DNA from 3 places in the Allobosea sp. GW822-FHT05A11 genome. Region 3 is predicted to be linked to each of the others. Evidence: riboswitches for the same ligand, from Rfam matches in the RefSeq annotation. Region 3 holds a riboswitch; each other region holds the start of a gene.
The links. Region 3 has a riboswitch for thiamine pyrophosphate ahead of AC1RLU_RS13660 (LuxE/PaaK family acyltransferase). Riboswitches for the same ligand answer to the same signal wherever they lie in the genome.
Positions count from the first base shown of each region.

Region 1: another riboswitch for thiamine pyrophosphate. It lies ahead of thiO (glycine oxidase ThiO); the one in region 3 lies ahead of AC1RLU_RS13660 (LuxE/PaaK family acyltransferase).
Region 2: another riboswitch for thiamine pyrophosphate. It lies ahead of thiC (phosphomethylpyrimidine synthase ThiC); the one in region 3 lies ahead of AC1RLU_RS13660 (LuxE/PaaK family acyltransferase).

Region 1 is NZ_JBXAMI010000002.1:766,908-774,243, forward strand. It holds gene AC1RLU_RS08885 (thiamine phosphate synthase) at 27-635, opposite strand; gene AC1RLU_RS08890 (thiazole synthase) at 650-1,420, opposite strand; gene thiS (sulfur carrier protein ThiS) at 1,422-1,619, opposite strand; gene thiO (glycine oxidase ThiO) at 1,603-2,598, opposite strand; TPP riboswitch at 2,676-2,777, opposite strand; tRNA gene AC1RLU_RS08905 (tRNA-Ser) at 2,990-3,080, shown strand; gene AC1RLU_RS08910 (Lrp/AsnC family transcriptional regulator) at 3,303-3,761, opposite strand; gene putA (trifunctional transcriptional regulator/proline dehydrogenase/L-glutamate gamma-semialdehyde dehydrogenase) at 3,928-7,336, shown strand, end outside.
Region 2 is NZ_JBXAMI010000006.1:156,980-164,315, forward strand. It holds gene dnaK (molecular chaperone DnaK) at 1-68, opposite strand, end outside; gene AC1RLU_RS20430 (hypothetical protein) at 402-1,262, shown strand; gene AC1RLU_RS20435 (hydroxyethylthiazole kinase) at 1,450-2,190, opposite strand; gene thiC (phosphomethylpyrimidine synthase ThiC) at 2,187-4,064, opposite strand; TPP riboswitch at 4,144-4,248, opposite strand; gene AC1RLU_RS20445 (hypothetical protein) at 4,319-4,516, opposite strand; gene AC1RLU_RS20450 (hypothetical protein) at 4,565-4,837, opposite strand; gene AC1RLU_RS20455 (OmpA family protein) at 5,011-6,093, opposite strand; gene AC1RLU_RS20460 (hypothetical protein) at 6,104-6,658, shown strand; gene AC1RLU_RS20465 (polysaccharide deacetylase family protein) at 7,250-7,336, opposite strand, start outside.
Region 3 is NZ_JBXAMI010000003.1:874,447-881,782, reverse strand. It holds gene AC1RLU_RS13670 (ABC transporter ATP-binding protein) at 1-66, opposite strand, end outside; gene AC1RLU_RS13665 (acyl-CoA reductase) at 56-1,504, opposite strand; gene AC1RLU_RS13660 (LuxE/PaaK family acyltransferase) at 1,510-2,586, opposite strand; TPP riboswitch at 2,673-2,803, opposite strand; gene rfbA (glucose-1-phosphate thymidylyltransferase RfbA) at 2,897-3,772, opposite strand; gene rfbD (dTDP-4-dehydrorhamnose reductase) at 3,775-4,680, opposite strand; gene rfbC (dTDP-4-dehydrorhamnose 3,5-epimerase) at 4,680-5,237, opposite strand; gene rfbB (dTDP-glucose 4,6-dehydratase) at 5,251-6,306, opposite strand; gene pcaF (3-oxoadipyl-CoA thiolase) at 6,543-7,336, opposite strand, start outside.

The DNA.
Region 1 (7,336 bases), on a different contig from region 3:
TCGCTCCGCCCGAGAATGACGCCCTCTCAGGCCGCGTGCTTCCGCGTCGCCGCAACCCAGGCCTTCAGCCGGCCTTCGGGATCGGCGTTCAGCGTGATGTCGGTCACCGCCGCGACGATATCGGCGCCGGCCTCGAACACACCCGGCGCCCGCTCCAGCGAGATGCCGCCGATGCCGACCAGCGGCAGGTCGCCGATGCGGCGCTTCCAGTCGCCGAGCCGCTCGAGGCCCTGCGGGCCGAAGCGCATCTGCTTCAGGATCGTCGGATAGACGGGACCGAGCGCGACATAATCAGGCTTCGCCGCCAGCGCGCGCTCCAGCTCCGGCTCGTCATGGCTGCTGATGCCGAGCTTCAGGCCGGCCTTGCGGATCGCATCGAGATCGGCCTCGTCGAGATCCTCCTGGCCGAGATGCAGCCAGTCGCACCCCTCGGCGATGGCGAGCTTCCAGTAGTCGTTGACGACGAGCACGCAGCCGGCCGCGGCGCAAAGCGTCTTCGCCCGCGCGATCTCGCGGGCGATCTCGGTCTCGGGCCGGTCCTTGACGCGCAACTGCACCAGCTTGACGCCGAGCGGCAGCATCCGCTCCAGCCAGTCGGCGCTGTCGAAGATGGGGTAGAACGGATCGAGCTTCATGCGGGAGCGATCTTTCAGGCCAGGAAGGCTTTGCCCATGACGGGCGTGGAGGGAGCGGCCATGTCGCGCGCCTCGATCGGTTGCGCGGCAAAAGCCTGACGACCGGCGCGGATGGCGAGCGAGAAGGCCTCCGCCATCGCGGCGGGATCGCCCGCCTTGGCGACTGCGGTATTGAGCAGGATGCCGTCATAACCCATCTCCATCGCCTGCGCGGCATGGGACGGCAGGCCGATGCCGGCATCGACGACAAGCGGCACATCCGGGAAATGCTGGCGCAGGCTGCGCAGGCCATAGGGGTTGTTGAGCCCCCTGCCCGACCCGATCGGCGCACCCCATGGCATCAGCACCTCGCAGCCGGCATCGAGCAGGCGCCCGCCGACCACGAGATCCTCGGTCGTGTAGGGAAAAACCTTGAAGCCGTCATCGGCGAGAATGCGCGCGGCCTCGACCAGCGCGATCACGTCCGGCTGGAGCGTGTCGTCCTCGCCGATCACCTCGAGCTTGATCCAGTCGGTACCGAAGACCTCGCGCGCCATCTGCGCCGTGGTCACGGCTTCCTTGACGGTGTGGCAGCCGGCCGTGTTCGGGAGCACCTTGACGCCGAGCTCGCGGATCAGCGCCCAAAAGGCCTGGCCGGCCCCCCCGGAGGATTCCCGCCGCAGCGAAACGGTGACGACCTCGGCGCCCGAACGCTTCACCGCCTCGGCCAGGATCGCGGGCGACGGGTATTGCGCCGTGCCGAGGAACAGCGGGTTCTGCGGCTCGAAGCCATAGAAGGACGCCATCTCAGCCTCCCTGCATCGGCGCGACGATCTCGATGCGGTCGCCTTCGCTTAGGGCCGTTTCGGCGCGCTTGCGGGCCGGCACGAAATCGCCGTTCACCGCGGTCGCGACGATGCGGCCGCCGAAGCCCAGCTCCGCCAGCGCCTCGGCCAGCGTCTTCGCCGCGACGTCCTGCGGGGCGCCATTAAGCAGCAAGGTCATGCAGCATCTCCGGTGTTGCTTGCGGGTTCAGCACGGCATCCGCCGCCATCCGCGCCATGGCGGGGCTGAGCAGGAAGCCGTGGCGATAGAGCCCGTTGACATGGATCACGCGGCCGCGACGCGTCAGCCGCGGCAGGTTGTCGGGAAAGGCTGGGCGGGCATCGGTGCCGATCTCGACCACCTCCGCCTCGCCGAAAGCAGGGTGCAGCGCATAGGCCGCGCCGAGCAGTTCCAGCATGGCGCGAGCGGAGATGCGACGCCGCTCGCCGCTCTCGATCATCGTCGCGCCGACCATGAAGAGCCCGTCCGCGCGCGGGACGATGTAGAGCGGAATGCGCGGATGCAGCAGCCGGACAGGGCGCGACAGGCTGATATCGTCGCTGCGCAGCAGCAGCATCTCGCCTTTTACTCCGCGCAGGCCCGGGAGGACATCACGCGCCGCTAGCCCCCGGCAATCGAGGGCGATATCGGCATCGAGATCGACGGGCTCGACGGCGCTGTTGAAATGGATTGTGCCGCCGTTCGCGAGGAGGCGCTCAGCCAGCGCGGCGATGGCTTCACGCGGATCGAGATGTCCTTCACCCGCAAAGAACAGGCCGCGCGAAAACCGTCCGGCGAGATCGGGCTCGAGCACGGCGATGGCCTCGCCATCGATCTCCTCGAAATGGCTCGTGCGCTGCCCGAAGCGGCGCAATTCCGAACGATCCCGGCTCGGCGCGACCACGAGCGTGCCGTTGCGGACGACCCCACCGGCATGGCGCTCCCACCAGTCGGCCGCCTGCTGGCCGAGCCGGATCACCGGCTCCTCGGCGCTTTCGCCCTCGCACCACGGCGCCAGCATGCCGCCAGCAAACCAGGAACAGGCTTCGGCACCGATGCGCGGACCGCGCTCATGGATGGTGACCTGTGCGCCGCGCGCCAGCAATTCGGTGGCGCAGGCCAGGCCGACGACACCAGCGCCGACCACCGCGACGTTCAGGCTGGAATGAGGGCGTTCTGCCGTCATGCTCTTCCCTGCTCCCGGGAAGGCAGCGGCCTGGGCACGAGCAAAGTGTCTGCGAGCCGAAGACCGTTCCCTTCGCCGGCATTACCCGGATCAGGTACGATGGGTTGGCGCTGACCACGCCTCTCAGCCTCTCGGCACCCCAACGGACAGGCTCAATCTAATGGCTGCCCTGCGGCGGAGCAAGGCGAGCCGGCGCAGGGCTTGGTTGTCAGAGACGCCGCTTTGCGGAGGCCAACTTCTGATGTGCCCTCCCTTCACACGGGAGTGCTCGGTGGCCCACTGAGGAGCATGCACAGGCGAAGCGAAGGAAGTTGCCGACGAGGCTTGTCAAACGGCTCTGCAATCGGGCATAGAGCCTCTCGCCGGAGACGTGGCCGAGAGGCTGAAGGCACTCGTTTGCTAAATGAGCATACCCCACAAGGGTATCGAGGGTTCGAATCCCTCCGTCTCCGCCACTCTTTTTCTGCCCCTCCTTCGTTCGCTTGAACTTGAATTCGCACGCGGTTGCGTCGCACGGGCGCGCGCATTCTCATGCATCGGCGAGCGTCCGATCGGGCCTTGTTCATCGCTGTGGCGATCTCCCAGCCCGGCAGGTGCGCTGGTCGGCGGCTGGATTGGGTCGTCGCGATCAAGCAGGGCCGCCGACCGGCGATGCCGACACCGCAAGCGCGAGGGCCTCACCAGGTTTCCTTGACCGTTTCCATCGCGACATTGGTCGAGGTGTTCGCGACATGGGGCAGGTTCGAGATCTTCTCGCCCAGCACGGCCCGGTAGCGCCGGATATCCGGCGTGCGGATCTTCAGGAGGTAATCGAAGCGGCCCGCGATCATGTGGCACTCCTCGACCTCCCTGATTTTCTTGACCTCCTCGTTGAATTTCGTCAGCGCCTTTTCCGTGGTGTCGGACAGCTTGACCTCGGCGAAGGCGATGTGATCGAGCTTCAGCTTCGCCGGATTGAGCGTCGCCCGGAAGCCTTCGATATAGCCGTCGTCGACAAGCCGGCGGAACCGGATCTGGCACGGCGTCTTGGAGAGGCCGATCCGCGCGCCGAGCTCGGCGATCGAGATCCGGCCATCCTCCCTGAGCACGTCCAAGATCTTGCGATCAAGCGCATCCAAATCGCCTTCGATTGGCATTTCCTTAGGCTTTTTCACTTGCAATCCTCAAATCTGAAGTCTGAACGGACTGCAGGATAACAAAATTTAGACCGCCTGAGAATCGCGCTCATGATAAGCTCCCGCGCAAAGAACGGGAGAGGGTATCGCCCCCGGCCCGTCGCGTTCGAACCCGCCGGGACAAGCCATGAGCCAAGCCACCGCTGCCGCCGCCAACACCGCCTCCAGCCCGGCGCCTTTCGAGGGCTTCGCTCCGCCGATCCGCGAGCAGTCGGCGCTGCGCCAGGCGATCACCGCCGCCTATCGCCGGCCTGAAACGGAGTGCCTTCCGCCCCTGCTGGCGGCTGCGAAGCTGGCGCCAGCGAGCAAGCAGGAGATCGCGCGCACGGGGCGCAAGCTGATCGAGGCGCTGCGGGCCAAGCACAAGGGCACCGGCGTCGAGGGGCTCGTCCAAGAATATTCGCTCTCCAGCCAGGAGGGCGTCGCGCTGATGTGCCTCGCCGAGGCGCTACTGCGCATCCCAGACACCGCGACGCGCGACGCGCTGATCCGCGACAAGATCGCCGATGGCGACTGGAAGTCCCATGTCGGCGGCGGCAAATCGCTCTTCGTCAATGCTGCGACCTGGGGCCTCGTCGTCACCGGCAAGCTGACTTCGACCGTCAATGACCGCAGCCTCGCCGCCGCCCTGACCCGCCTCATCGCTCGCGCGGGCGAGCCGGTGATCCGGCGCGGCGTCGACATGGCGATGCGGATGATGGGCGAGCAGTTCGTCACCGGCGAGACGATCGACGAGGCGCTGAAGCGCGCCCGGCCGCTGGAGGCGCGCGGCTTCCGCTATTCCTACGACATGCTCGGTGAGGCGGCGACCACCGCCGCCGATGCCGCGCGCTACTATCGCGACTACGAGAACGCGATCCACGCTATCGGCCGGGCCGCGAACGGGCGCGGCGTCTTCGAAGGCCCAGGCATCTCGATCAAGCTCTCGGCCCTGCATCCGCGCTATAGCCGCGCGCAGGCTGGCCGCGTCATGAGCGAGCTGCTGCCGCTCGTGCGTGAGCTCGCGCTGATCGCCAAATCCTACGATATCGGCCTCAATATCGATGCCGAGGAAGCCGACCGGCTGGAGCTCTCGCTCGACCTGCTGGAGGCGCTGAGCTTCGATAACGCGCTGCAAGGCTGGAACGGCCTCGGCTTCGTGGTGCAGGCCTATGGCAAGCGCTGCCCCTTCGTGCTCGACTGGATCATCGATCTCGCCCGCCGCTCAGGCCGGCGCATGATGGTGCGCCTCGTCAAGGGCGCCTATTGGGATGCCGAGATCAAGCGCGCTCAGGTCGACGGGCTCGCCGATTTCCCGGTCTATACCCGCAAGGTCCATACCGACGTCGCCTATGTCGCCTGCGCCCGCAAGCTGCTGGCAGCTCCCGACGCGATCTTCCCGCAATTTGCGACGCATAACGCCCAGACGCTGGCGACGATCTACCACCTCGCCGACAGCGACTTCGCGGTCGGCAAATACGAGTTCCAGTGCCTGCACGGCATGGGCGAGCCGCTCTATGACGAGGTCGTCGGCAAGGACAATCTCGACCGGCCCTGCCGCATCTATGCGCCGGTTGGCACCCATGAGACGCTGCTCGCCTATCTCGTGCGGCGCCTGCTGGAAAACGGCGCGAACTCCTCCTTCGTCAACCGCATCTCCGATCCGAGCGTGACCATCGACTCGCTCGTCGCCGACCCCGTCGACGTGGTCGAAGCGATGCCGGTCATCGGCATGCTGCACGATCAGATTGCGCTGCCGGGCGACCTCTACGGCGCCGACCGCGTCAATTCGAAGGGCATTGACCTCTCCAACGAGGCGGCTTTGGCTGAGCTCGCGAGCAATCTCACTGCTACGGTCGGGCAGAACTGGCATGCCGTGCCGCTGCTGGCGGATAACTCCACCGCCGGCACGACGCGACCGGTCCTGAATCCGGCGGATCATGCCGACGTCGTCGGGCAGGTCACCGAGCTTGCCGTCGAGGATGCCGCCAGGATCGCGCGTCTCGCCGCCGAGGGCGGCAAGGCCTGGGCCGCCGTGCCCCCGGCCGAACGTGCCGCCTGCCTCGACCGCGCCGCCGACCTCATGCAGGCGCGCATCGAGACGCTGATGGGCATCGCCATGCGCGAGGCCGGCAAATCGGCTGCCAACGCGATCAGCGAGGTGCGCGAGGCCATCGACTTCCTGCGCTATTATGCCGACCAGGCGCGCAAGACGCTGGGCCCGGCGCATGCGCCGCTCGGGCCGATCGTCTGCATCAGCCCGTGGAACTTCCCGCTGGCGATCTTCACCGGGCAGGTCGCGGCCGCGCTGGTCGCGGGCAACGCGGTGATGGCCAAGCCCGCGGGCGTCACCCCGATCATCGCGCATGAGAGCGTCAAGATCCTGCATGAGGCCGGCGTCCCGCGCGGCGCCCTGCAGTTCACGCCGGGCAGCGGGCGCCTCGGCGCCGCTCTGGTCGGCGCGGCGGAGACGGCGGGCGTGATGTTCACCGGCTCGACCGAGGTCGCGCGCGGCATCCAGGCCCAGTTGGCGGAGCGCCTCTCGGCCGAGGGCAAGCCGATCCCGCTGATCGCCGAGACCGGCGGCCAGAACGGCATGATCGTCGATTCCTCCGCGCTGGCCGAGCAGGTCGTCGCCGACGTCATCGCCTCGGCCTTCGACAGCGCCGGCCAGCGCTGTTCGGCCCTACGCGTGCTCTGTCTGCAGGAGGACATCGCCGACCGCACGCTGCACATGCTGCAGGGCGCGCTCAAGGAACTCACCATCGGCCGCACCGACAAGCTCAGCGTCGATATCGGCCCGGTGATCAGCGAGGGTGCCCAGGGCGAAATCGACGAGCATGTCGCGCGCATGCGCGGCCTCGGCCGCAAGGTCGAGCAGCTCCCGCTGCCGGAGAGCGCGGTGAAGGGCACCTTCGTGCCGCCGACCATCGTCGAATTGAAGAGCCTGACCGACCTGAAGCGCGAGGTCTTTGGGCCGGTCCTGCACGTCATCCGCTATGAGCGCGAGGATCTCGACAAGCTGATCGACGAGGTCAACGGCTCCGGCTACGGCCTGACCTTCGGCCTGCATACGCGGCTCGACGAGACGATCGCCCATGTCACCAGCCGCATCAAGGCGGGCAATCTCTATGTGAACCGCAACATCATCGGCGCCGTCGTCGGCGTGCAGCCCTTCGGCGGCCGTGGCCTCTCCGGCACCGGTCCCAAAGCCGGCGGGCCGCTCTATATCGGCCGCCTCGTGCGCAAGGCGCCGGTGCCGCCCCAGCACGGCTCGGTCCATATCGACCCGGCGCTGCTCGAATATGCCGCCTGGCTCGCGAGCAAGGGGCTGAAGGCGGAAGCCGATGCCGCCCGCGAGACCGGCGGCCATTCGGCGCTGGGCTTGCATATCGAGCTGGCCGGTCCGGTCGGCGAGCGCAATCTCTATGCGCTGCATCCGCGCGGCCGTATCCTGCTCGCGCCGCAGACGGAAGCAGGCCTCCATCGGCAGGTCGCGGCGGCGCTGGCGACCGGCAACCAGCTCGTCATCGACGCGGCCTCCGGGTTGAAGGGAG
Region 2 (7,336 bases), on a different contig from region 3:
GTCGAGCCTTCCATCACTGCAACGCAGCTGTTGGTCGTGCCGAGGTCGATACCAATGACTTTACCCATGGATGGGATCCCTTTCGATTGAGCAGATCGCCGACCTGCGACGGTTGTCCGTCGCCTGCCGGCCCATGGACCGGATCGCCCCCGCTTCAGCGGCGAACGAAACCGGCATTCCACGTTTGACGGTGGTTAAACCGCCCCTTGGCGGCGTATATAGTGAGGGTGTTCCACCCCTTGCAAGACAGGCGAGCCGATTAAGCAACGGGGAGCACCGGCCGGGCTGCCCGCGAAACGCGCTTTCCGGCCGGGTGTGGCCTTCCCGTCCTTGTCTAACCCGGCTCGCGCCTGCATGCAGAAAGGCCGTTCAGGCTTCACTGGGCCGCCATGACTCGACCGATGCGCCTTATCCTGGCCTCGATAGCCCTCGCCACGGCCGCAACCGTGGCGCATGCGCAGCCACTGCAACTGCCCGGCGCCCAGCCGTTCAACGCGCCCGGAACCCAGCAGGCCGCGCCCTCCCGGCCCGGCGCCCCGGCAGCGCCGCGCCCACCCAGCATGCCCGCCATCAAGGTCGCCGGCGAGGATGCCATCATCGGCAAGACCCTGCACCGCCACGGCCATCACGGCGAGGCGGTGTTCTCGAAGACGGCGACGGGCTATGGCCTCAAGCTCAATCTCGACGGTTTCCAGAGCACGAACCTCGTCGAGCCCTGCGCCGTCTCCTTCGGCGACGCGCCTCTCCCCGTCACGGCGCTCGGGCGCCCGGCCGGCGTGCCGCGTTACCGGCTGGAGGCGCCGATCTGCCCGATCGTCTTCGACGTGCTCGACGGCGCCTTCCTCGTGGTCGAGCCGACGGAGCCTTGCGTCGTCCAGGCCGCGCAATGCCGGATCGACCCGCGCGGGCTGTGGGGGCCCGATGCGCGCGTGGTTTCAGGGCAGGCCAAGGAGATCGAGCGCGCGCGCGGCGTCGCCGAGCGCGCCGTGCGCGAGGGCTACCGGACGCTGACCGCCAAGTCCGACGCCATCGAGCAGCGCGTGCTCGCGCGCGAGCAGGCCGGCTTCTCGGCCGAGCGCGAGATGATCTGCCGGGATTTCCAGCGCGAGGGCCAGTTCGGCTTCTGCGGCGCGCGGGTCACCGAGGCGCGGGCCGCCTCGCTGCGCGCCCGGCTCGGCCTCAACACCGAGCCGAAGGCCGCCGCGACCAAGCCGAGGCCACGCCCGAAGCCTGCGCCGCTCTCGCTGACGCCGACGCAATAGCGGGGCAGAGCGTCATCCCGTGCGCGCTGCGGCATGAAATGCCGCTGCGCAGACACGGGACCGCATGACGAGAGGGCGCCTTTCAAGCGCGCGCCCTGCCCGAGAGGGCGCCTTTTCCTGCGGACGGTCCCGCATCTGCGCAGCAGCACTTGCGTGCCGCAGCGCGTGCGGGATGACAGCGGTGGCTTCAGCTCATCCGGGCCGCGAGCGAGGCCTCGTCGAGCCCGGCGAGCGCATCGATCAGATGCATCGCGAAGCTGCCGGGCCCGGCGGCCCGTTCGGCCGCGATCTCGCCGGCGATACCATAGGCCGTGAGCGCTGCCGCCGCCGCGATCATCGGGTCCGGCTCGACCGCCCGGCAAGCCGCGACCAGCGCGCTCGATGCGCAGCCGAGGCCGGTGACCTTCGTCATCCACGCATGGCCATGCGCCACCGACAGGCTCCGGCCTTCGGTCTCGATCCGGTCGACCGCGCCGGTGGTGACGCGCACGATATCCCGCCTCAGTACGAAAAGTGGCTCCAGCACGGCCATTTCGGTGGCATTGCCGCGCACCAGCACGTGGAACGATGCCAGGACGTCGCCGACCAGCCGCAATCTCAGGGGTGAGAGCTCGACGAAGACGGGGTCGAGCACCAGTGGAATGCGGTGCTTCTGCGCCACGGCCAGGAGCTTCGGGATGGCCCGCTCGCCCTCCGGGCTGATCGTGCCGAGATTGATCAGGATCGCGCCCGCGCCCGCCGCGACGGCCGCGACCTCGTCGGGGTGGCCGGCCATCGAGGGCACCGCCCCGAAAGCCAGCAGCATGTTGGCGGTGACGTTCTGCGCCACCGTATTGGTCAGGCAATGGACGCGTGGGCGGCGTTCTGCCACCCGCGCGAGGATCGATGCGACGCCGGCGGCGTCGAGCTTTTCGCTGAAAGCGCTCATTCTGCCGCAGGTAGATAGATGCTGCCGCCCTTGTCGAGGAATTCCTTCGACTTGGCGGCCATGCCCTCGTCTGCAAGCGCCTCCAGCGCCTTGCGCTCGTTTTCACCCATGGCCAGCACCTCGGCGCGCAAATCCTGCGTGATCTTCATCGAGCAGAATTTCGGGCCGCACATCGAGCAGAAATGCGCGACCTTGTGGGCGTCCTTCGGCAAGGTTTCGTCATGGAATTCGCGGGCCGTGTCGGGGTCGAGTGCCAGGTTGAACTGGTCCTCCCAGCGGAAGTCGAAACGGGCGCGGCTGACCGCGTCGTCCCGGATCTTCGCCGCCGGATGGCCCTTGGCGAGATCGGCGGCATGGGCCGCGATCCGGTAGGTGATGACGCCGGTCTTGACGTCGTCGCGGTTCGGGAGACCCAGATGCTCCTTCGGCGTGACGTAGCAGAGCATGGCGCAACCATACCAGCCGATCATCGCAGCCCCGATGCCCGAGGTGATGTGGTCATAGCCCGGCGCGATGTCGGTGGTCAGCGGTCCAAGCGTATAGAACGGCGCCTCGCCGCATTCGCGCAATTGCTTGTCCATGTTCTCCTTGATCTTGTGCATCGGCACATGGCCGGGGCCCTCGATCATCACCTGGCAGCCCTTGTCCCAGGCGATCTTGGTGAGCTCGCCCAAGGTCTCCAGCTCGGCGAACTGGGCGCGGTCATTGGCATCGGCGATCGAGCCGGGCCGCAGGCCGTCGCCGAGCGAGAACGAAACGTCGTAGCGGCGCATGATCTCGCAGATCTCGTCGAAGCGCTCGTAGAGGAAGCTTTCCTTGTGATGCGCAAGGCACCAGCGCGCCATGATCGAGCCGCCGCGCGAGACGATGCCGGTGACGCGGTTCGCCGTCAGCGGGACGTAAGGCAGGCGCACGCCGGCATGGATGGTGAAATAGTCGACGCCCTGCTCGGCCTGCTCGATCAGCGTGTCCTTGAACACCTCCCAGTCGAGCTTGATCGGATCGCCGCCGACCTTCTCCAGCGCCTGGTAGATCGGCACGGTGCCGATCGGCACCGGCGAATTCCTGAGGATCCAGGAACGGATGTTGTGGATGTTGCGGCCGGTGGAGAGGTCCATCACCGTGTCGGCGCCCCAGCGGATCGCCCAGACCAGCTTCTCGACCTCCTCGGCGGCGCCCGACGTCACAGCCGAGTTGCCGATATTGGCGTTGATCTTGACCAGGAAATTGCGGCCGATCGCCATCGGCTCCAGCTCGGGGTGGTTGATATTCGCGGGGATGATCGCTCGGCCGCGCGCGATCTCGTCGCGGACGAATTCGGGCGTGACGAATTCCGGGACGCTGGCGCCGAAGCTCTCGCCATCGGCATGGCGTTCGCGCGCGCCCTCCAGCATGGCGGCCCGGCCGAGATTCTCGCGATGCGCGACATAGATCATCTCGGGGGTGACGATGCCGGCCTTCGCGAACTCGTATTGCGTCGTCATCTGGCCTGGCTTCGCCTCGAGGATCGGACGCTCAGCCGGACAGGCGGGAACGAGCTGCGCTTCGCTGATATGGCCGTTATCGGCGGCCGTCACAGCGCGTCCGGGCACAGTCTGGAAGCCACGCGCATCGAGCCAGGCGCGGCGCGGCTGATTGAGGCCGGCATTGAGATCGATCTTCGCATCGGTCTCGGTGAAGGGCCCGGACGGATCGTAGAGCCGTACCGGTGGCTCGGCATCCGTCGTCAGCACGACCTCGCGGAAGGGCACGCGCATCTCGGGATGCTCGGGCGCCGCGACATAGATCTTGCGCGAGCCGATGATCGGCCCGGTCGTCACGCTCTGGGGAGCGGTCTTGACGCTGTTCTTCTGGGGTTTTGCGTGGGCATTCATAAGGGGATCTCCTCCTTGGTACAGGTCAGGAGATCCGGCGTCGAAGCGGTTCAAGCGCTGTGATGCGGGTGCAGGCCAAGGCTGCACCGCGTTCCAGTCCCTCCGCCGGTATGACCCGGATCAGGTTCGATGGGTTCAGCTTCGAAAGCCGTCTCAGCCCTTGCGGGCACCCCTCGGAACGCGGACGAGGTTAGGCGCAGCGCCGCCGCTTGGCAACGGGCTGTGCAAAGGTCTGGTCGGATTGGACGGAGGGCTCAGACAGTCAGGTCGACCAGCGTGCCCTGCCCGGCCGGCAGCGCGGCTTGCGTCTGCTCGGCGCTCTGCTGGAGCATGGCGACCAGAGCCTGATCGGCCTGCGCATTCTGCCTGAGCATCTCGACGGACAGCGCCTGCTGGGTCGAGGCGGCCTGCATCGTGACGATGCTCTGGGCAAGGGAAACGGTGTCGCTCATGGCGGGCACCCTAGCCGGGCAACCCTACCAAATCCTCAACCCGGTTGCTCAAGGTGCGATGATCGAGGGCACCGGCTTGGGCATCGGCGGATCGCGCTCGGGCCGGACCTGCGCCTTGTCCTCGCCGGTACCGCGCTTTTCGTCGCGGGGCGCCATAGTGTTGGGCGTCGTCGGACGAGCCGCCTCCCCCGATCGCGGCGCCGGCGGCACGCCGGGAGCCTGCGGTCTGGCCGGAGGCGATACCGTCTGGGCCTGCACCGGCACTGCACCAGGCAGGCTGGCGGCCAGCAATCCAGCCAGAACCGGAACGAACTTTCTCATGGCGGCATCTCCCTTCGGCCTGGACCATTGCTTGTCGCATTTTCTTCACGCGAACCGGTGCCCACCTCGCTTGAAAATGCTCTGTCCTCCGCAAATGAAACAGGCGCAGGGAACGGGTGTTCCCTGCGCCTGCGGAAGAGCGGGGCTGCCTGGAGAGCCGCCCCGCCCGGGTGTCACTGGTTCTGGCCGTTGAGCAGCGGCGTGATGCGCCGGAGCGTGACGCGCCGATTCTCGCGGGAAGCCTCCTGCGTGTTCACCTTCAGATACTGCTCGCCATAGCCCTGGGTCGTCAGGTTTTCCGGCGGGATCTGGAAGTCGCGCGTCAGGATCTCCGCGACCGACTGCGCCCGGCGATCGGAGAGCGAGAGATTGTCGATATCGGCGCCGACAGCGTCGGTGTGGCCTTCGACGAGGAAGACCTCGTTGGGCGAGCGCTGCAGCGCGCGCTTCACCGAATCCGCGATCACCGAAAGGCGGCGCGCCTGATCCTGCCCCACCTGCCAGGAGCCGGTATCGAAATTAATCGTATCGATATCGACGCTGCGCATGCGGGCGCGCAGATCCGGCGAGTAGCGGACCTCGTCCAGCGTGTAGCGGCGCGGAATCGCGGCGATCGGCGGGGCGATGATCGTCTCGTAGATCAGGTCCTCGTCGGCCTGGTCCGCATCGACGATATAGCGCTCGCGCGGGATCGGCAGCGGCGGCGGCGGGAGCACGACGACATCATCGGCAAAGCGCCCCGGACGGTCGCGCAGCGTGTTGTCGATGATGATCACCTCGCGGTTGTCGCGGTCGATGCGCGTGCGGCGGATCAGCCGGCCCTGCTCGTCCGTGACGGTGACGATCCGCGTGCCGTCGGGGCGCTCGAAGATCGTGCGGTTCTCGTCGCCACGGCGTTCGGAGCGGCCCTGCCAGCCGAGATCGCGGAAGCGCTGGTCCTCGTCGCGGCGGATGATGGCGCGGCCGTCATCGTCGCGGATGATGGTGCGGCCGGGCTCACGGATGATGGTGAGGTCGCCCTCGCGCTGCTCCCGCCGCTCGCGACGGATGTCGTCGAAGCGCTCGGCGCCCTGCGTCGCCATGATGCCACCGATGACGCCGGCGCCGAGGCCGATCGCACCGGCCACGCCCGGCGAGATGCCGCCGCGGCGGCCCTCACGCTGGGGCGGCTGGCCGGGGGCTCCGGCCGGCGGCTGGCCCGGAATGGCGCCCGGCTGCGCGGGAGCAGCCGTACCTGGCGCTCCCCCGGAAGGCATACCGGGAGCCGTGCGTCCCGGCTGGACCGGCGCGGCACCGGCGGGCGGCGTCGGGACTGCGGCGCCCGGCTGTGCAGGAGCCGGAGCGCCCGGCGCCCCGGCCGGAGGTGTTCCCGGAGCCGGGCGCGACGGCCGCGTCGGAGCCGTCCCTGCAGGCGGCGTCGGAACGGTCGCATCCGGCTGGACGGGAGCACCGGGCTGCGGCGCCGCGGCCGGCGGGCGCTGCCGGCCCGGCGCAGCCGAAGGCGGAACGGCCGGGCCGCCACGCGGAACCGCAGAGGGCGGCGCGCCGGCGCCGGGCTGGGACGGAACGGCCGGCGCCGTCGCAGGCGGCGTTCCCGGCGGGCGGGGCTGGGTCGGCGCAGCCGAGGGCGGAACCGACGGACCACCTCGCGGAACCGCAGAGGGCGGCGCGCCGGCACCGGGCTGGGACGGAGCGGCCGGCGCCGTCGCAGGCGGCGTTCCCGGCGGGCGGGACTGGGTCGGCGCAGCCGAAGGCGGAACAGCCGGGCCGCCACGCGGAACGGTTGATGGCGATGCGCCGGCCGGCGGCGCGGGCGGCTGAGGCGCGGTACGCGGCGCCGCGGGCACCGTCGGCTCGGCCGGCGGGCGCGGTGGTGTCGGGCGGGCGGCCGGGGCCTCCCGGGGAGATGGCGCGGCATTCGGCGTGGGGCGAGGCGCAGCAGGCACCTCACGCGGCATCGCCGGGCGCTCGGGCTGCGGACGCGCGGCCGGGGGCTCGGCGCGCGGCGCGGGCATGACGGAAGGCTGCGGCCGGGGTGCCGCCGGAGCGGGCTGCATCTGCGGCGGGCGCGGCGCATGCGGCTGGGCGGGGGCGCTCGGGGCAGCAGGGCGTTCCGGGCCACGCTGACCGGGCTGTGCGCCTGGCTGCTGCGGGCGCCGCGGCCCGCGCGGATCATCCTTGTCTCCGGGGGCGGGGGCCTGTGCGACCCGGTATCCGGCCTCGGCGAAGGCCTGCCCGGCTTGCGAAAGGACGAGGGCCGGCAGGACGGTCCCGACCAGCAACCAGCGTTTCGTGCGCATTTTCTTTTCCCGTCGTTCGTTTCAACGTGCAGATATCAGGCCGCCTCCGGCCTGAACCCCCGATGAAGCGAAAACGGCAGGAATCGGGCAGCGGTTCCGCCGCCCTGCCGATTTAGATGCCGGCCTCAGCCTTCACATAGGCCGCGATCTCGGCATGGGTCGCGAACCAGCAATCGCCCTTCGCCTTGGCCAGCCGGAC
Region 3 (7,336 bases):
TGCGTCATAGCGATAGCTGGTACGTTCGATCGTGACGAAACCGGTTTTGGTGGGGTCAGTCGACATAGGGCGCAAACCCCTCTGCCGCGGCTTCCGCCAATTGTTCGATCTCGGTGAAGGTGACGAGGTCGAGCAGGCTGAAGCGCCCGTCATGGTGCCAGCCCGCCTCCGGCGCGGTCATGCGGCCGAGCGGGGCGATGCGGCTGACACCGATTGCGCCAAGCTGTTCGGAAAGCCGGAACAGCCGCTCCGGCGATGCGGCGATGCCGGCTGTCTGCAGGAAGCTGCGATAGGGGGCGACGAGGGCAGGGACATTGTCGAGGTTCTCGACCGCGACCAGCTTGAGCGTGCGGTTCAGCCCGGTCGGGCTCAGGGCCTCCTGGGTCTCGACATGGACGACGTTCCAGGGATCGGACAGCTCGCCGAGAAGTTCGGCGGTGCCATCCATCGCGCGGGTTTCCTGCGCCCCGCGCCATGATGCGATCGAGGAGGCCTCGTCTTGCGAAAGCGCGCGGCGCGGATGGCGGGAGGAGAGGGAGCTGAGTTCCTGCGCGACGTAGCGGGAGAACTCTGCAGGGCTGACCTTGCCGCCGCGCTCGACGAAGAGCATCTGCGGCGAGTAGCAGCCCTGCTGTTCGTAGCGGGTGACGTCATGCGCCGCGAGCCGGGCCAAGGTAGGAGCCTTGCGGCTGTCGAGCGCCTCTCGCGCGATCACGCCGAAGCCGATCTTGTGGCCATGCGGCAGGAAGCGCGTGGTGATCGGCAGCTTGGCGCGCAGGGCCGTCAGCGTCTCGTTGCCGCCATAGGCCATGACGGTGTCCGCCTCGCGCAAGAAGACCGGCTCGGCCGCCGCTTCGCCGCCCTTCCACCAGGTGATCGCGAGGCATTCGCCGATCTCGGGATCGATCTCGGCCAGCAGGCTCGCGAACCAGCCGGCGGTCAGCGGCTCGGCCGAGGCGAGCTTGCCGACACCGCCGGCCTTGACCAGCAATCCGCAGATCAGGCTCCAGAGCGAGAGCGCGGGCACATTGCCGGCCCAGATATGGAGCAGAAGCCCCGGCCCATGGGCGCGCAGATAGCCGCCCTTGGGCGTCGGCTGGAAACGGTCGAGCACGCCGGGATTGGCGAAATCCTCGGCAAGGAAGCGCAGGAGCTGCGGCTTGCGGAAGGTCTTGAGATAGCCGGTCAGGCCAAGGCGCACCGTCTCGCGATCATAGCCGGTGACGATCGGCAGCAGATGTTCAGCCTTGCGCCGCAGCGGGTGCTCGCGATCGAGCAAGCGCGCGATGGCGGCATCGATCGCCGTGACGATGCGGGCTGTCTCCATCCGCTTCAGCCGGGCGCGCGCGTTGTCGCGCACGTGAGCACAGAGCGCCGCGGCCTGCACTTCGTCGAGCTCCGGCAGCGCGATGGCGACGCTCTCGCCCCAGGCGCTATGGCTAACTTCGCGCCAGCGCAGCGCCGCGCGGTTCAGGCCCGGCAGATGACCCGCATGCTCGATCACCGTCGTCAGCCTCGTGCCGCTGCGAGGAATTCGGCGACGGCGACCGAGCAGCCCTTCGAGGCCTCGCCATCGACGCGGCCGAGCAGCTTGAATCCGCCGGGCACGATCTCGCCGGCATCCTCGGTCAGGATCGCCGCGACGCAATTGAAATGGGCGAGGTCGTGATGGACGATCACGCCGCGCTCGCCTTCGGGCAGGTCCGCGCCGGTCAGCGGGTCGACGACGCGGCTGCGGATCCAGTGCGGGCCGGATTTGACCGACGGGCAGACGGCATTGCCGTCGTCATAGAGCTGTGAGCTCAGCTCAGTCATCCCGTACATGTTGATGCAGGACGCGCGCGGCACGCCGAAGGCGGCGCTGAGCCCGTCATAGAATTCGTCGGGCCCGAGTTCGCGCGACTGGCCCTTGAAGCCGCCGGTATCGAGGATGCGGCTGCCCTCCGGCAGGGCGAAGCGTCGGCCGCTGGCCGCGAGCGCGTCCAGCACGGGCACGAAGGAATAGCTCGCGCCGAGCAGGGCATAGGGCTCACCGCTTGTCTCAGCCTGCTCCAGTGCCGACAGAAGACCGTCGAGATCGAGCCCGGCGGCATCGATGAAGGTCTCGGAATCCGCCGTGCCGCATTCGCGCTTGGCGAGCGAGAGATAGGTGGCGAGCGAGGAATTCGGCAGCTCCGCCTCGTTGGGGAAGAGGATGCCCATGCGGATGCGCTCGCGGCCCTGCATGAAGCGCGCGCGGAAATTCGCCAGCATCGAGCGCTTCCAGACGTCGAGCGTCGGATGGTAGCTGCGGCCGCGGATGCCTTGCGTGGTGCCGCTGGTCATGAAGACGTGGCTTGCGGCTTCCGGCGGGCTGCAGCTCAGCGTCAGGTCCTTGAAGGCGGTGATCGGCACGGCCGGGATATCGCGCCAACGCCGGACCGAGAGCGGCGTGCGGCCGCGCTGCAGGCAGAAGCGCTTATAGGGCTCGTTGTTGCGGAACTGATAGGCGAAGACCTTGAGCGCCACGGCCTCGAATTCGGCTTCCGATGCGTCGGGAAGCGCGATGAACGCCAGGAGCGCCGCGATGATCTCGGCTTGCGTCACTTGAAGCCACTCCGTTCGGACGCACACGGCGAAGCCGGGGCGTCGATCGCTGGAGGATCACGAGCGCAAGCTGGAATCAGGGCCTCAAGGCCGCATGTCCCGCATCCCTACGCCGGTATGATCCGGATCAGGTTCGGAGGGTCACCGCGTTGCCTAAGGCTCGAAAGCCCAGCCGGCGGAATCTCAGCCTCCTAGCGAGGCCCCCCTGGGAACGGGAGCAGATGACGAGCGGCGGGCCTTGCTGTCAAGCGATAACGGAGCGGGGCGGGTATCCGTAAGGGGCTTGCCGAGAGAGCCCGGCATCTCCCGCTCAGCCGGCGATATCCCGGGCCATCCGCATGAGGTACTGGCCGTAATCGCCCTTGGCGAGCTTCTCGCCGAGCCGTGTCAGCTGTGCCGTCGAGATCCAGCCCTGTCGTGCCGCGATCTCTTCGGGGCAGGCGATGCGCAGGCCCTGGCGGCTTTCGAGGGTCCGGACGAACTCGCCGGCTTCCAGCAGGCTGTCGGGCGTGCCGGTATCGAGCCAGGCGAAGCCGCGGCCCATCGATTCCACCGAGAGCTGGCCGCGCTCCAGATAGATCCGGTTGACGTCGGTGATTTCGAGCTCGCCGCGCGCCGAGGGCTTCAGCGACCGGGCGATCTCGACCACCTCGGCATCGTAGAAGTAAAGGCCGGTGACGGCCCAGCTCGACTTGGGAACCTCGGGCTTTTCCTCGATCGAAACCGCCTTGCCGGTCTGGTCGAAGGCGACGACGCCGTACCGCTCGGGATCGCGGACATGGTAGGCGAAGACGGTCGCGCCCTCCGTGCGGGCCGTCGCCCGGGCCATCATCTCCGGCAGGCTGTGGCCGTAATAGAGATTGTCGCCAAGAACGAGGGCGGAGGGCTCGCCGGCGACGAAATCGGCGCCGATCAGGTAGGCCTGCGCCAGCCCGCCGGGATGCGGCTGCTCGGCATAGGTGAGGCTCATGCCCCAGTCCGAGCCGTCGCCGAGCAGGCGCTTGAAATGCGGCAGATCGTGCGGCGTCGAGATGATCAGGACGTCGCGGATGCCGGCGAGCATCAGCGTCGAGAGCGGGTAGTAGATCATCGGCTTGTCGTAGACGGGCAGGAGCTGCTTCGACATCGCCAGCGTCATCGGGTGCAGCCGGGTGCCGGAACCGCCGGCCAGGATGATGCCCTTCATCGTTACCTCTGGTCCTTGGCCTGATCTTCGAGAAGTCGTGCGACGCAAGGCCGGAGCGAGCTTTGCCATTCCGGCAGCCGCACCTCATGGGCGAGCGCGAGCTTGCCGCAATCGAGCCGGGAATTGGTGGGCCGGCGCGCCGGCGTCGGATAATCGGCCGTGGCGATGCGCCTGACCCTGACCGGTGCGCGGCCATGCCGTTCGCGCTCGGCGAAGATCGCCTCGGCGACATCGGCCCAGACGGCTTCGCCCGCCGCGCTCATGTGGAACACGCCGCGCAAGTCCGCATCATCCGCCCGCGCAGTCAGGTTGCGCGCCACGGTGAAGATCGCATCGGCGATGTCGAGCGCGCTGGTCGGGCATCCCGCCTGGTCGGCGACGACGCCGACCTCGTCGCGCGTTTCGGCGAGGCGCAGCATCGTCTTGACGAAGTTCTTGCCGAAGGGGCTGTAGATCCAGGCCGTGCGCAGGATGGCGTGGTTGTCGGTGGCGGCCGCGACGGCCTGCTCGCCGGCGAGCTTGCTCGCGCCATAGGCCGAGATCGGGCCGGTCGCATCGTCTTCGCGATAGGGCCGGTCGAGCGCACCGTCGAAGACATAGTCGGTCGAGAGCTGGATCATGGGGATGCCCAGCGCCGCTGCAGCACGCGCCGCTTCGCCGGCAGCCTCGCCATTGACGCGCATGGCGAGTTCGGGCTCGCTCTCGGCCTGATCCACGACGGTATAGGCGGCCGTGTTGACGATCACGTCGGGCCTCGCCGAACGCAGGGCCGGCGCGACCGTCTTCGGGACGGCGAGGTCGAGATCGGGCCGGCGCAGCGCGATGACCTCGACGCCGACGGGCACGCGCTCCAGCATGGCGCAGACGACCTGGCCGGTCCAACCGGTGACGGCGATGCGAAGTGTCATCAGTCGAAATACCGCAGCATCTCGGCGAGGTGCGGATGCTTGCGGTCCTTGTCGGAGAGGGTGAGGCCCGAGAGCGGCAGGCGCCAGTCGATGCCGAGCGCCGGGTCGTCGAAGGCAAGGCCGTGATCGTTCGCGGGCGCATAAGGAGCGGTGACCTTGTAGAGCACCTCGGTATCCGGCTCGAGCGTGACGAAGCCATGGGCGAAGCCGATGGGGACGAGGAGCTGCCTCCAGTTCTCGGCGGAGAGCTCGACCGCGACATGCTTGCCGAAGCTGGGCGAGGAGGCCCGGATATCGACGGCGACATCGAGGATGCGCCCGCGCGTGACCCGCACCAGCTTGTCCTGCGCGCAGGGCGGGGACTGGAAATGCAGGCCGCGCAGCGTTCCGACCGGGGCCGACAGAGACTGATTGTCCTGAACGAAATCGAGATCGAGCCCGGCCTCGGCAAAGGCGTTGCGGCTCCAGGTTTCCGAGAAGAAACCGCGATGGTCGCCGAACTTCTTCGGCGTGATGATCTTGACGGCGGGGATCGCCGTGTCTTCGACGTTCAGCATGTCTTCCCCCCGCTCAGGCCGCGCCGAGGCGTTCGCCACGATAGGTGCCGGAACGGATGTCGCCCCACCATGCCGGATTGGCGAGATACCATTCGACCGTGCGGCGCAGGCCCGTCTCGAAGGTCTCCTTCGGTGTCCAGCCAAGCTCGCGGCCGATCTTGCCGGCGTCGATCGCATAGCGTGCATCATGGCCCGGTCGGTCGGTGACATAGCTGATCAGACGTTCGCGCGGACCCTTCGAGTCGGGTCGGAGTTCGTCGAGGAGGGCGCAGATGGTCTTCACCACCTCGATATTGGTCTTCTCGTTATGGCCGCCGATATTGTAGCTCTCGCCCAGCTTGCCGGTGGTCGCGACGGTGATCAGCGCATCGGCATGGTCGTCGACATAGAGCCAGTCGCGCACATTGAGCCCGTTGCCGTAGACCGGCAGCTTCTTGCCCTCGAGCGCATTGATGATCATCAGCGGGATCAGCTTCTCGGGGAAATGATAGGGCCCGTAATTGTTCGAGCAGTTGGTCATCACCACCGGCAGGCCGTAGGTATGGTGCCAGGCGCGGACGAGATGGTCCGACGCCGCCTTGGAGGCAGAGTAGGGCGAGTTCGGCTGATAGGCCGTGTCCTCGCGGAAGAAGCCGTCAGCACCCAGCGAACCGAAGACCTCGTCGGTCGAGATATGGTGGAAGCGGAAGCGCCCCTTGCGCTCCTCCGGCAGCCCCCGGAAATGCCGCAGAGCTTCCTGCAGCAGCATGAACGAGCCGACGACATTGGTCTCGATGAAGGCGGCCGGTCCGTCTATCGAGCGGTCGACATGGCTCTCGGCTGCCAGATGCATGACGATATCGGGCTGGAAATCGGCGAAGATCGCCTTCATCCGCTCCCCGTCGCCGATATCGGCCTGTTCGAACCGGTAGCGGTTGCTGCCGGAGACCGGTTCCAGCGAGGCGAGGTTGCCGGCATAGGTCAGCTTGTCGACGACGCAGACCTCGTGCTCCGTCTCGCCGATCAGCTTGCGCACCACCGCCGAGCCGATGAAGCCGGCGCCGCCGGTCACGAGAAATCTCAGAGGCATAAGAGGTAATCCTGGCGGCCGCGATCGCGAAGGCGCGGAGAATGAGCGGACGAGGCGCACGCGCCCGGATCGGCGGTTCTGGCCGTCGGTCTCAACTCATACCCCCCTTTCACCTTGCGGCCCTATCATGAACTGCCTTTGCGCGACAGCGAAACGCCCGAACCGCGGCGAAACAAAGGCCCCTTATGGTTAGGGGGCGGAGCCTGTGGTGCGGGAAAAACCGGCCGTGACGGCGCCTACGCCCGTTCCAGCGCCACTGCGATGCCCTGGCCGACGCCGATGCACATGGTGGCGAGCGCGCGCCTCTTGCCGGTCAGGGACAGTTCGAGCGCGGCCGTGCCGGTGATGCGGGCACCGGACATGCCGAGCGGATGGCCGAGCGCGATCGCGCCGCCATTCGGGTTCACATGCGCCCCGTCCTCGGCGATGCCGAGCTCGCGCAGCACCGCGATGCCCTGCGAGGCGAAGGCCTCGTTCAGCTCGACGATGTCAAAATCGGTCGGCTTCAGGCCCAGCCTTTCGCAGAGCTTGCGCGTCGCCGGGATCGGGCCGAGGCCCATGACGCGCGGCGCGATGCCGCCGGTCGCGCCACCCAGAACGCGGGCGATCGGCGTCAGCCCGTATTTCGCGGCGGCCTTCTCCGAGGCGATGATCAGCGCCGCGGCGCCGTCATTGACGCCCGACGCGTTGCCGGCCGTGACGGTGCCGCCTTCCTTGCGGAACGGCGTGCCGAGCTTGGCGAGCTTCTCCAGCGTGGTGTCGCCGCGCGGGTGCTCGTCGATCTCGACGCGGATCGCATCGCCCTTGCGCTGCGGGATCAGGACCGGGACGATCTCCTTAGCAAGCCGGCCGTTCTGCTGGGCGGCGACCGCCTTGAGCTGCGAGCGCAATGCGAAGGCATCCTGGTCGGCGCGGCTGATATGGCAGTCGGCCGCAACGTTCTCGCCGGTTTCCGGCATGGAATCGATGCCGTACTGCGCCTTCATCAGCGGGTTGACGAAGCGCCAGCCGATCGTGGTGTCGTGGATCT